DNA from 3 places in the Enterobacter cloacae complex sp. IR5418 genome. Region 2 is predicted to be linked to each of the others. Evidence: predicted binding sites of a transcription regulator. Region 2 holds the regulator's gene; each other region holds the start of a gene.

Region 1 (4,209 bases), on a different contig from region 2:
CCAGGGTGACGGATTTCCCCGCCCGGCAGAAATCCATCGCCAGCTCGGTGCCAATCAGTCCGCCGCCGACAATCATCACCCGTTGCGCGTCGCGTAACAGGGTTTCGCTGGCCTGATACTCCTGCTGGCTGTTGAGCGTGACCATCAGCTCGCGGCCCTCAACCGGCGGCACAAACGCCGATGCCCCCGTCGCCAGCACCAGCTTGTCGTACTGCCAGGTTTTATCTTTCGCGTTCACCTCGTGGGCATCGGCGTCGATATCAGTGACCCAGGTATACGGAAACAGACGCAGGTTAAACTGTTCTGCGAACTCCCCCGCCGTCTGGCGGGTGAGATCGTCGGCGCGCTGATTCTGGCTAATGACGTGGCTTAAATCAGGCTTGTTGTACTCGTCCATGCTGTCGGCGGCGATCACCGTCAACGGCACGTTAGCATCCTGTTTGCGGATATTTTTCACCAGCTGGCGGGCGGCAAAGCCCGAGCCGATAATGACGATGCCGTGGCTCATTTTGCCTCCGTTGCCAGTTCATCAAAGACGTCTTTCCCGAGGGAACATTCCGGGCAGAGGAAGTTGTCCGGCACCTCGCTCCACGGCGTACCCGGCGCGACATCCTGCAACGGTTCGCCCAGTTCAGGATCGTAAATCCACTGGCAGACGCTGCACTGCATGCAAGGGCCGAGGTCGGCAGTGGCAGGGGCGGCTTCTGCTACGGATCCTGGCGCAACAGCCGGAGCGGGGGCGGTTTCCGGCAGCGGCGCAAGCGCCCACTGACGGGCAATGTCGCGACCGTGCTGGCGACAGATTTCCAGCGCGTCGAGATCCGGACGCCATTTCGCCTTCAGGCTCAGGGACATCTCAAAACCGGCATCCTGCAAACGGGTGGAAAGACGGTCTACCGCGCCGCCGCTCCAGCCGTGTGAACCAAAGGCGCTGGCGCGTTTGTTACGGAAGCGCAGGCCGGTCATCTCTTCCACCAGTCCGGCAATCTTCGGCATCATCACGTTATTCATGGTGGAGGTGCCCACCAGCACGCCCTTGGAGCGGAAGACGTTGGTCAATATCTCATTCTTATCGCTGCGCGCCACGTTGAAGATTTTCACCGCCACGTTCGGGTCAACTTCGTTGATGCCCTGGGCAATCGCGTCCGCCATCATGCGGGTGTTGTTGGACATGGTGTCGTAGAAAATCGTGATGCGATCTTCCTGATAATCCGCCGCCCATTTCAGGTACAGCTCGACGATCTGGGTAGGGTTTTCACGCCATACCACGCCGTGGGAGGTGGCGATCATATCCACCGGCAGGTTGAAGCCGAGGATCTCGGTGATTTTTGGCGTGACCAGGCGGCTGAACGGGGTCAGGATGTTGGCGTAGTAGCGCTGGCACTGTTCGAACAGCTCGGTCTGATCCACTTCGTCGTTGAACAGACGTTCGTCGCAGTAGTGCTGACCGAAGGCGTCGTTACTGAACAGCACCGCGTCACCGGTCATGTAGGTCATCATGCTGTCCGGCCAGTGCAGCATCGGCGTTTCCACGAAGATCAGCTGTTTGCCGTTGCCGATATCCAGCGTGTCGCCGGTTTTCACGGTGTGGAAGTTCCACTCCGGATGGTGGTGGTGACCGTTGATGGAGTCAATAGCGTTGGTGGTGCAGTAGATCGGGGTGTCCGGAATGTAAGACATCAGCTCGGTCAGCGCCCCGGCGTGATCCTCTTCCGCATGGTTGATGATGATGTAGTCGATGTCGTTCAGATCGATTTCGCTGCGCAGGTTCTGCACGAACTCGCGGCTGAATTTGTGATCGACGGTATCGATCAGGACGTTTTTACCCTCGCGGATGAGATAGCTGTTGTAGCTGCTGCCGCGCAGCGTTTTATATTCCGTCCCGTGGAAATCGCGCACTTCCCAGTCACGTTGACCCACCCAATGAATGTTATTTTTAACCAGAATAGACATAGCAACCTCAACGTAATACAGCGTTTTCAAATAAGATGGTTTGCTTATATCAAGTTGCGTGCCAATTTTTTAATTTATTGAAAGGTAAGGGTTTATGTTTTCATGATCCCAAATAAGTAGTCATTTTGACTATCTAAAAAATTGTCAATATGACACTATGCATTGTCAAAATGACAGTGAGGCAGAGATGAGCTTTTCCGTAGACGTGCTGGCGAAGATCGCCATAGAACTGCAAACCGGTATTGGTCATCAGGACCGTTTTCAACGGCTGATCTCCACGTTGCGCCACGTGCTGGGTTGCGATGCGTCAGCGCTGCTGCGTTACGAAGGGCGGCAGTTTATTCCGCTGGCCATCGACGGGCTGGCGAAGGACGTACTCGGGCGGCGCTTTACGCTGGAGGGCCATCCGCGTCTGGAAACTATCGCCCGCGCGGGGGACGTGGTGCGTTTCCCGGCGGACAGCGATCTGCCCGACCCGTACGACGGCCTGATCCCCGGCCAGGAGAGCCTGAAGGTGCACGCCTGTATTGGCCTGCCGCTGTTTGCCGGGCAGAACCTGATTGGCGCATTAACCCTCGATGGCATGTCGCCGGATCAGTTCGATACCTTCAGCGACGAAGCGCTACGGCTGATTGCCGCGCTGGCAGCCGGGGCGCTGAACAACGCCCTGCTGATAGAACAGCTGGAGAGCCAGAATATCCTTCCGGGTAGCCCGACGGTGTTTGAGCAAGTAGCGCACACCGAAATGATTGGCCTTTCGCCGGGCATGGAACAGCTCAAAAAAGAGATTGAGATTGTCGCCGCGTCTGATTTGAACGTGCTGATCTTCGGTGAAACCGGCACCGGTAAAGAGCTGGTGGCGAAAGCGATCCATGAAGCCTCGCCCCGTGCGGTGAACCCGCTGGTGTACCTCAACTGCGCGGCGCTGCCGGAAAGCGTGGCGGAAAGTGAGCTGTTCGGACACGTCAAAGGGGCGTTTACCGGGGCGATCAGCAACCGTAGCGGCAAGTTCGAAATGGCCGATAACGGCACGCTGTTCCTGGATGAAATTGGTGAGCTTTCCCTTTCGCTCCAGGCCAAACTGCTGCGGGTGTTGCAGTACGGCGATATTCAACGCGTGGGTGACGATCGCAGCTTACGCGTGGATGTGCGCGTGCTGGCGGCGACGAACCGCGATCTGCGCGAAGAGGTGCTGGCAGGTAATTTCCGCGCCGATCTGTTCCACCGTCTGAGCGTGTTCCCGCTCACGGTGCCGCCGCTGCGCGAGCGGGGCGATGACGTGGTGCTGCTGGCGGGCTTTTTCTGCGAACAGTGTCGGCTCAAAATGGGGCTTTCCCGCGTGGTGTTAAGCCCCGGTGCGAGGACGCACCTTCTGAGCTACGGCTGGCCGGGTAACGTGCGTGAACTGGAGCATGCGATCCACCGTGCGGTCGTGCTGGCGCGGGCAACGCGTTCGGGGGATGAAGTGGTTATTCATGCGCACCATTTTGCGCTGCATGAGGAAACGATGCCGCCCGTGAAGCCGGTGATACCTGAGAGCGTGAACGAGAACCTGCGCGAGGCGACGGATGCGTTCCAGCGCCAGATGATCACCCGCGCGCTGGAGCAGAATAACCGCAGCTGGGCGGCATGCGCGCGGACGCTGGAGATGGACGTCGCCAACCTCCACAGGCTGGCGAAACGTCTGGGGCTTAAGGGTTAAATTATCCCCGCCTGGTAGAAGTCTTGCAGGTTGATCGCGCCGCACAGCCTGCCGTGCTCGTCCACCACCGGTGCGGCGGTGATTTTACGCTTCATCAGCACCTCTTTGGCTTCAATGGCGCGGCTGTCGGCGTTCAGCGTCAGCCCGCCCTTGGTCATGGCGTCAGACACTTGAGTTTCCAGCCCGCCACCGCCCACCAGCCAGCGACGCAGATCGCCGTCGGTGAACACGCCTTTGACGTTTCCGCCGTCATCGCATACCGCCACCAGACCCAGACCGGTGCGGCTCAGCTCCAGCATGGCGTCCATCACGCTGGTGTCGAGCTTAACCTGCGGAATGGCATCGTCGGTGCGCATCAGGTGGTGAACCTTGTTGAGCAGCCGTGCACCGAGCGCCCCCGCGGGGTGGGAGCGGGCAAAATCTTCCTCATTAAAGCCGCGCGCCTGCATCACCGCCATCGCCAGCGCATCGCCCATCATCAGCGTGTTGACGGTGCTGGAGGTCGGTGCCAGGTGCATCGGGCAGGCTTCGCGCTCAACGGAAATATCCAGCGT
Region 2 (4,209 bases):
GATTACGTAACCCATATTCACGGTGGCCGTGGCGCCGTCCGTGAAGTCTGCGATCTGCTTCTGCTGGCGCAGGGCAAGCTTGATGAGGCGAAAGGGCAATCAATATGAGTAAAACCAGACGTTGGGTTATCATTCTGCTTGCGCTTGTCGCCCTGGTACTGATTGGCGTAAACCTCGCCGATCGCGATGATTCACAAGCGGAAGTGGTTAACACGAGCGACCCGACCTATAAAAGCGATCACAGCGATACCGTGGTCTATAGCCCGGAAGGCGCGCTGAACTATCGCCTGGTTGCGCAGCATGTCGAATATTTTTCAGATGACGGTACGTCGTGGTTTACCCAACCGGTCATGACCACCTTTGATACGGACAAAGTGCCGACGTGGTCGATCAAGTCTGACCGGGCAAAACTGACAAATGACCGTATGCTTTACCTGTATGGGCACGTTGAAGTCAACGCCCTGACCGCTGACGCTCAACTGCGCAAAATTACGACGGATAACGCCCAGATCAACCTGGTCACCCAGGATGTCACGTCGCAGGATTTAGTCACCCTGTATGGCACAACATTTAATTCCAGCGGTTTAAGAATGCGCGGGAACTTACGCAGCAAAAACGCCGAGCTGATTGAAAAGGTTAGAACCTCCTATGAAATTCAAAACAAACAAACTCAGCCTTAAAGTGGTTATCGCCAGCGCGCTGCTGGCGGCCAGTCTTCCCGCGCTTGCTGTGACTGGCGATACCGAACAGCCGATTCATATTGAATCCGATACCCAGTCTCTGGATATGCAGGGTAACGTCGTCACCTTTACCGGCAACGTCGTCATGACCCAGGGCACCATCAAAATCAACGCCGACAAAGTGGTCGTTACCCGTCCGGGCGGCGAGCAGGGCAAAGAGATTATCGATGGTTATGGCAACCCGGCCACCTTCTACCAGATGCAGGACAACGGCAAGCCGGTGAAAGGCCATGCCTCGCATATGCACTATGAACTGGCGAAAGATCTGGTCATCCTGACCGGTAATGCCTACCTGGAACAGCTGGACAGCAATATCAAAGGCGACAAGATCACCTATCTGGTGAAAGAGCAGAAAATGCAGGCCTCCAGCGAAAAAGGCAAACGCGTCACTACCGTGCTTGTGCCTTCGCAGTTGCAGGACAAGAACAACGGTCAGGCTCCGGCACAGAAAAAGAGTAACTAATTCGTTATGGCAACATTAACTGCAAAAAACCTCGCGAAAGCGTACAAGGGCCGCCGCGTCGTCGAAGATGTCAGTCTGACCGTCAACTCCGGCGAAATCGTGGGGTTGCTTGGCCCTAACGGTGCGGGTAAAACCACGACCTTCTACATGGTGGTGGGCATTGTCCCGCGTGACGCTGGCAACATTATTATCGATGATGAAGACATCAGCCTGCTGCCGCTGCATGCTCGCGCGCGTCGTGGCATCGGCTATCTGCCGCAGGAAGCCTCTATCTTCCGCCGTTTAAGCGTGTTCGATAACCTGATGGCCGTGCTCCAGATCCGTGACGATCTGACCAGCGAGCAGCGCACTGACCGTGCGAACGAGCTGATGGAAGAGTTTCATATCGAACACCTACGCGACAGCCTCGGTCAGGCACTGTCTGGCGGTGAACGCCGCCGCGTTGAGATTGCGCGCGCGCTGGCAGCAAACCCGAAATTCATCCTGCTGGATGAACCGTTTGCGGGCGTTGACCCCATCTCCGTTATCGATATCAAACGTATCATTGAGCATCTGCGCGACAGCGGGCTTGGCGTACTGATTACGGACCACAACGTTCGTGAAACGCTGGCCGTGTGTGAGCGCGCCTACATTGTGAGCCAGGGCCATCTGATTGCCCACGGTACGCCGCAGCAAATCCTCGAAGATGAGCATGTTAAGCGCGTGTACCTTGGGGAAGACTTCAGACTCTGATAGGGTAGAGGTTAAATCACGCCGAACCGGAGAAAAACGCGCTGAACATGAAGCAAGGTTTGCAATTACGGCTCAGCCAGCAACTGGCCATGACGCCGCAGCTACAGCAGGCAATCCGTCTGTTGCAGTTGTCCACGTTAGAACTCCAGCAGGAGCTCCAGCAAGCGCTGGACAGTAACCCGCTGCTGGAGCAAACCGATCTTCATGACGAGGTAGACACCCAGCAGACGCAGGACACAGAAACGCTCGACTCCGTAGATGCGCTCGAACAGAAAGAGATGCCAGACGAACTGCCGCTGGATGCCAGCTGGGATGAAATCTACACCGCGGGTACGCCCTCCGGGACCCGTGCAGACTACCAGGACGACGAGTTGCCGGTTTATCAGGGCGAAACGACCCAGTCGCTTCAGGACTACCTGATGTGGCAGGTCGAGCTGACCCCTTTCTCCGATACCGATCGCGCGATTGCCACCTCCATTGTCGATGCCGTTGACGACACGGGCTATTTGACCGTGACGCTGGACGAAATACTGGAAAGCATCGGCGATGACGACATTGAGATGGAAGAGATCGAAGCCGTCCTGAAACGCGTTCAGCGTTTCGACCCGATTGGCGTCGCCGCGAAAGATCTGCGCGACTGCCTGCTGATCCAGCTTTCGCAGTTTGCCAAAGAGACACCGTGGATTGACGAAGCCCGGCTCATCATCAGCGATCATCTGGATCTGCTAGCGAACCACGACTTCCGCACCCTGATGCGCGTGACGCGCCTGAAAGAAGAGGTGCTGAAGGAAGCGGTGAATCTGATCCAGTCCCTCGATCCGCGTCCGGGGCAGTCGATCCAGACCAGCGAACCCGAGTACGTTATCCCGGACGTGCTGGTGAGAAAACACAATGACCGCTGGGTCGTTGAACTGAACGCCGACAGCATCCCTCGCCTGCAAATCAACCAGCAATACGCCTCCATGTGCACCAGCGCACGTAACGATGCCGACAATCAATACATTCGCAGCAACCTTCAGGAAGCACGCTGGTTGATCAAGAGTCTGGAGAGCCGTAATGACACGCTGCTGCGCGTCAGCCGCTGTATTGTCGAACAGCAGCAGGCGTTCTTTGAGCAGGGCGAAGAGTTTATGAAACCGATGGTGCTGGCGGACATCGCCCAGGCCGTCGAGATGCATGAATCAACCATTTCCCGCGTGACTACGCAGAAGTATCTGCACAGCCCGCGCGGTATTTTTGAGCTTAAGTATTTCTTCTCCAGCCACGTGAATACCGAAGGCGGCGGCGAAGCCTCGTCAACGGCCATTCGCGCACTGGTGAAGAAGTTGATCGCCGCGGAGAACCCCGCGAAGCCACTCAGTGACAGTAAGTTAACCACCATGCTGTCCGATCAGGGTATTATGGTGGCACGTCGTACTGTCGCGAAGTATCGAGAGTCTTTATCCATTCCGCCGTCTAACCAGCGTAAACAACTGGTTTGACACAACCGATAAGGAAGACACTATGCAGCTCAATATCACCGGACATAACGTCGAGATTACTGAGGCTTTACGCGATTTTGTAAACACTAAGTTTGCGAAACTCGAGCAGTATTTCGAGAGGATCAACCAGGTCTATGTTGTGTTGAAAGTGGAGAAAGTGACGCATATCTCGGATGCGACCCTGCACGTCAACGGAGGGGAACTCCATGCCAGTGCGGAAGGGCAAGACATGTACGCGGCTATCGACGGCTTGATTGATAAGCTTGCGAGACAGCTCAATAAACATAAAGATAAACTGAAACAACACTAATTGTCCGGGCAGTTAACGGGTGCAGGACGGCCTGTTGTGAAACACAACAGGCCATTTGTACAGTTAGCGCTTAGGTGAAATTATGATAAACAACGATTCCGCTCTTCAACTGAGCAATGTCCTTAACCAGGATTGTACCCGCAGTGGCGTTCACTGCCAGAGCAAAAAACGTGCGCTGGAAATTATCAGTGAGCTGGCCGCAAAGCAGCTGGGTCTGCCGCCGCAGATCGTGTTTGAAGCCATTCTGACCCGTGAAAAAATGGGCAGTACCGGCATCGGCAATGGCATTGCGATCCCGCATGGCAAGCTGGAAGAAGATACGTTGCGTGCCGTGGGGGTGTTTGTGCAACTGGAAACGCCTATCGCTTTTGACGCCATCGATAACCAGCCTGTGGATCTGCTCTTCGCGCTGCTGGTTCCTGCCGATCAGACCAAAACCCACCTGCACACGCTGTCGCTGGTTGCCAAACGTCTGGCGGATAA
Region 3 (4,209 bases), on a different contig from region 2:
TGTGCCGGAAAGTAAACGTGTGGATCGGATGCTGAAAGAGTTTCGCTCCCAGCGTTACCACATGGCGATTGTTATTGATGAATTTGGTGGCGTTTCCGGTCTGGTCACGATCGAAGACATCCTTGAGCTGATCGTGGGCGAAATTGAAGATGAGTATGACGAAGAAGAGGATATCGACTTCCGTCAGCTGAGCCGCCACACCTGGACCGTGCGCGCGCTGGCCTCAATTGAGGACTTCAACGACACCTTTGGCACCAGCTTCAGCGATGAAGAGGTGGACACCATTGGTGGTCTGGTGATGCAGGCCTTCGGCCATCTTCCGGCCCGCGGTGAAACCGTTGACATCGATGGTTACCAGTTTAAGGTCGCCATGGCCGACAGCCGACGTATTATTCAGGTTCACGTCAGAATGCCGGACGACTCACCGGTGCCAAAACGGGAAGATTAATGTAAATGGCATTTGCCCCACTCTTTGAACGCCAGCGCGTCCGTTTGCTGCTGGCGCTGTTACTCGGAGCCAGCGGTACGCTGGCTTTTTCTCCTTACGATATCTGGCCAGCCGCTATTCTTTCCCTGATGGGGCTACAGGGGCTGACCCTCAACCGTCGTCCGGTACAGGCCGCGGCTGTCGGCTACTTCTGGGGGCTGGGGCTGTTCGGCTCCGGCATTAACTGGGTCTACGTCAGTATCGCGCAATTTGGTGGGATGCCGGGGCCGGTTAACGTCTTCCTCGTTGTGCTGCTTGCCGCGTATCTCTCGCTCTACACCGGCCTGTTCGCGGGCATCCTGTCTCGCCTGTGGCCAAAAACGACCTGGCTGCGCGTGGCGATAGCGGCGCCCGTTGTCTGGCAAATCACCGAATTCCTGCGCGGCTGGGTACTGACCGGCTTCCCGTGGCTACAGTTCGGCTACAGCCAGATTGACGGCCCGCTGAAAGGGCTGGCGCCAGTTATGGGCGTGGAAGCCATCAACTTCCTGTTAATGATCGTCAGCGGCCTGCTGGTGCTGGCACTGGTCACGCGTAGCTGGAAGCCGCTGGTTGCCGCACTGATCCTTTTCGCCCTGCCCTTCCCACTGCGTTATATCCAGTGGTTCACGCTGGAGCCCGCGCGCGCCACGCAGGTTTCGCTGGTGCAGGGTGATATCCCGCAGTCATTGAAATGGGATGAAAATCAGTTACTGAACACGCTGAAAATCTACGCCAACGCCACCGAAGAGGTGATGGGCAAATCACAGCTCATCATCTGGCCTGAGTCTGCGATCCCGGACCTGGAGATCAATCAACAGCCCTTCCTGAAGATGATGGACGATTTGCTGCGCGCGCGCGGCAGTACCCTGATCACCGGGATTGTGGATGCGCGTCTCAATCAGCAGAACCGCTATGACACCTATAACGCGATCATCACGCTCGGTAAGGACAGCGACTACAGCTACACCTCCACCAATCGCTACAACAAAAACCACCTTGTACCGTTTGGCGAGTTTGTTCCGCTGGAGTCGATTCTGCGTCCGCTGGCACCGTTCTTCGATCTGCCGATGTCCTCGTTCAGCCGTGGCCCTTACGTTCAGCCGCAGCTGCATGCGCACGGTTTTGCCCTGACGGCCGCCATTTGCTACGAGATTATCCTCGGCGAGCAGGTGCGCGATAACTTCCGCCCGGACACCGACTATCTGCTGACTATCTCAAACGATGCGTGGTTCGGTAAATCGATTGGGCCATGGCAGCACTTCCAGATGGCGCGCATGCGTTCTCTGGAGCTGGCGCGTCCGCTGCTGCGTAGCACCAATAACGGCATCACCGCCGTGATTGGTCCGCAGGGCGAAATCCAGGCCATGATCCCGCAGTTCACCCGTGAGGTGCTGACCACTAACGTTACGCCTACCACGGGGCTGACGCCGTACGCGCGCACCGGCAACTGGCCGCTGTGGATCCTGACCACACTGTTCGGTTTCGCCGCCGTGCTGATGAGCCTGCGTCAGCGTCGTAAATAACCTTACCTTCTGTTGCCGGGTGGCGCTGACGCTTACCCGGCCTACTTTCCCATGCTGTAGATCGGGTAAGGCGTAGCCGCCACCCGACAATTTCCTCCCAAACTTCAATTCTGGCACGCCTGTTGCTTTATTTATTCACATAAACGCTGTCTGGCTTAACGTGCAACTTTGTCGCACCAGCGTAGATCATCGGTAGCACCTAAACGGTGCAACGAGGGATTATTGCCTCTGAATGGTGCGGCGCGCTTCGCAAAAATAAACAATAACGCAGCAAAATCTTTACATTAAGCCAGACTAAATGTTAACAAGCTTGCATAACACGGCACTCGCATTGCGCGAGATATAACAACATCACAATGGGTATCGAAGCGTCACTGGCGCTGATAAGAAAGGAGTTGGGTATGCAATTACGTAAACTGGCCACAGCAATGCTGGTTATGGGAATGTCTGCGGGCGTCGTCCACGCTGAAGACGCTCCGGCAGCAGGAAGCACTCTCGACAAGATTGCCAAAAACGGCGTGATCGTGGTCGGCCACCGTGAATCTTCTGTCCCGTTCTCTTACTACGACAACACGCAAAAAGTCGTGGGCTATTCACAGGATTACTCCAACGCCATCGTTGAAGCTGTGAAGAAAAAGCTGAACAAACCTGACCTGCAAGTGAAGCTGATCCCCATCACTTCACAGAACCGTATTCCTCTGCTGCAAAACGGCACATTTGATTTTGAATGTGGCTCGACCACCAACAACCTTGAGCGTCAGAAACAGGCTGCCTTCTCCGATACTATCTTCGTTGTCGGCACTCGACTGCTGACGAAGAAAGGCGGCGACATCAAAGATTTTGCTGACCTGAAAGGCAAAGCGGTTGTCGTGACCTCCGGTACCACTTCCGAAGTGCTGCTGCACAAGCTGAACGACGAGAAGAAAATGGACATGCGCATCATCAGCGCGAAAGACCATGGCGACTCCTTCCGTACCCTGGAAAGTGGCCGTGCCGTGGCGTTTATGATGGATGACGCCCTGCTGGCGGGCGAGCGCGCGAAAGCGAAGAAGCCAGATAACTGGGAAATCGTCGGTACCGCGCAGTCGAAAGAAGCCTACGGCTGTATGCTGCGTAAAGGTGACGAGGACTTCAAGAAACTGATCGATGACACCATCGCTCAGGCGCAAACCTCTGGCGAAGCGGCAAAATGGTTCGACAAGTGGTTCAAGAACCCCATTCCACCAAAAAACCTGAACATGAACTTTGAACTGTCTGACGACATGAAAGCGCTGTTCAAATCACCAAACGACAAAGCTCTTAACTAATTAGAACGACAGGGGCGGGATCTCCTGCCCTCTCGATTGTCGGGAAGCATGGACAGACTATACGTTGAGTGGTCGTTCCCCACTCAGCGCAAAAATTGAGCTTCTCACCAATCTTCGAGGGTAGCACTGCTACCCTTTTTTTTCTGGAGTTTACTATGTCAATTGACTGGAACTGGGGCATCTTTCTGCAACAAGCCCCGTTCGGCAACACCACCTATCTCGGCTGGCTGTGGAGCGGCTTTCAGGTTACCGTTGCGTTATCGATAACGGCGTGGATTATCGCGTTTCTTGTCGGTTCGCTGTTCGGCATTCTGCGTACCGTCCCTAACCGTTTTCTCTCTTCGATTGGCACGCTCTATGTGGAACTGTTCCGTAACGTTCCGCTGATCGTGCAGTTCTTTACCTGGTATCTGGTGATCCCGGAACTGCTGCCGGAAGATCTCGGCATGTGGTTCAAGGCCGAGCTGGATCCTAACGTACAATTTTTTGTCTCATCCATGCTGTGTCTGGGGCTGTTCACCGCTGCGCGCGTCTGCGAGCAGGTGCGTGCCGCCATACAGTCACTGCCGCGCGGGCAAAAGAATGCGGCACTGGCGATGGGCCTGACTCTTCCCCAGGCCTACCGTTACGTCCTCTTGCCTAACGCTTACCGCGTGATTGTGCCGCCGATGACCTCCGAGATGATGAACCTGGTGAAAAACTCGGCCATCGCCTCAACCATCGGTCTGGTGGATATGGCAGCCCAGGCGGGCAAACTGCTGGATTATTCCGCTCACGCGTGGGAATCCTTCACGGCGATCACGCTCGCCTATGTTCTGATTAACGCTTTCATCATGCTGGTGATGAACCTGGTTGAACGCAAAGTACGCCTGCCGGGCAATCTGGGAGGCAAATAATGTACGAGTTTGAC

Evidence for each region. Region 2 encodes sigma-54, which starts transcription at its own class of promoters, with help from an activator protein. Its sites were predicted from a motif close to GTTGGCACANNTTTCGCTNT; they were not measured.
Region 1: the regulator sigma-54 is predicted to act here: its motif matches at 2,000-2,019, upstream of norV (anaerobic nitric oxide reductase flavorubredoxin).
Region 3: the regulator sigma-54 is predicted to act here: its motif matches at 2,102-2,121, upstream of ACOTX7_RS03125 (amino acid ABC transporter substrate-binding protein).

The regions. Positions count from the first base shown of each region.
Region 1 is NZ_JBMKHS010000005.1:45,404-49,612, reverse strand. Features, by position in the region: gene norW (NADH:flavorubredoxin reductase NorW) at 1-508, opposite strand, end outside; gene norV (anaerobic nitric oxide reductase flavorubredoxin) at 505-1,953, opposite strand; gene norR (nitric oxide reductase transcriptional regulator NorR) at 2,141-3,655, shown strand; gene gutQ (arabinose-5-phosphate isomerase GutQ) at 3,652-4,209, opposite strand, start outside.
Region 2 is NZ_JBMKHS010000007.1:104,326-108,534, forward strand. Features, by position in the region: gene kdsC (3-deoxy-manno-octulosonate-8-phosphatase KdsC) at 1-108, shown strand, start outside; gene lptC (LPS export ABC transporter periplasmic protein LptC) at 105-680, shown strand; gene lptA (lipopolysaccharide ABC transporter substrate-binding protein LptA) at 649-1,203, shown strand; gene lptB (LPS export ABC transporter ATP-binding protein) at 1,210-1,935, shown strand; gene rpoN (RNA polymerase factor sigma-54) at 1,983-3,416, shown strand; gene hpf (ribosome hibernation promoting factor) at 3,439-3,726, shown strand; gene ptsN (PTS IIA-like nitrogen regulatory protein PtsN) at 3,809-4,209, shown strand, end outside.
Region 3 is NZ_JBMKHS010000002.1:305,172-309,380, reverse strand. Features, by position in the region: gene corC (CNNM family magnesium/cobalt transport protein CorC) at 1-448, shown strand, start outside; gene lnt (apolipoprotein N-acyltransferase) at 454-1,992, shown strand; gene ACOTX7_RS03125 (amino acid ABC transporter substrate-binding protein) at 2,394-3,299, shown strand; gene gltJ (glutamate/aspartate ABC transporter permease GltJ) at 3,455-4,195, shown strand; gene gltK (glutamate/aspartate ABC transporter permease GltK) at 4,195-4,209, shown strand, end outside.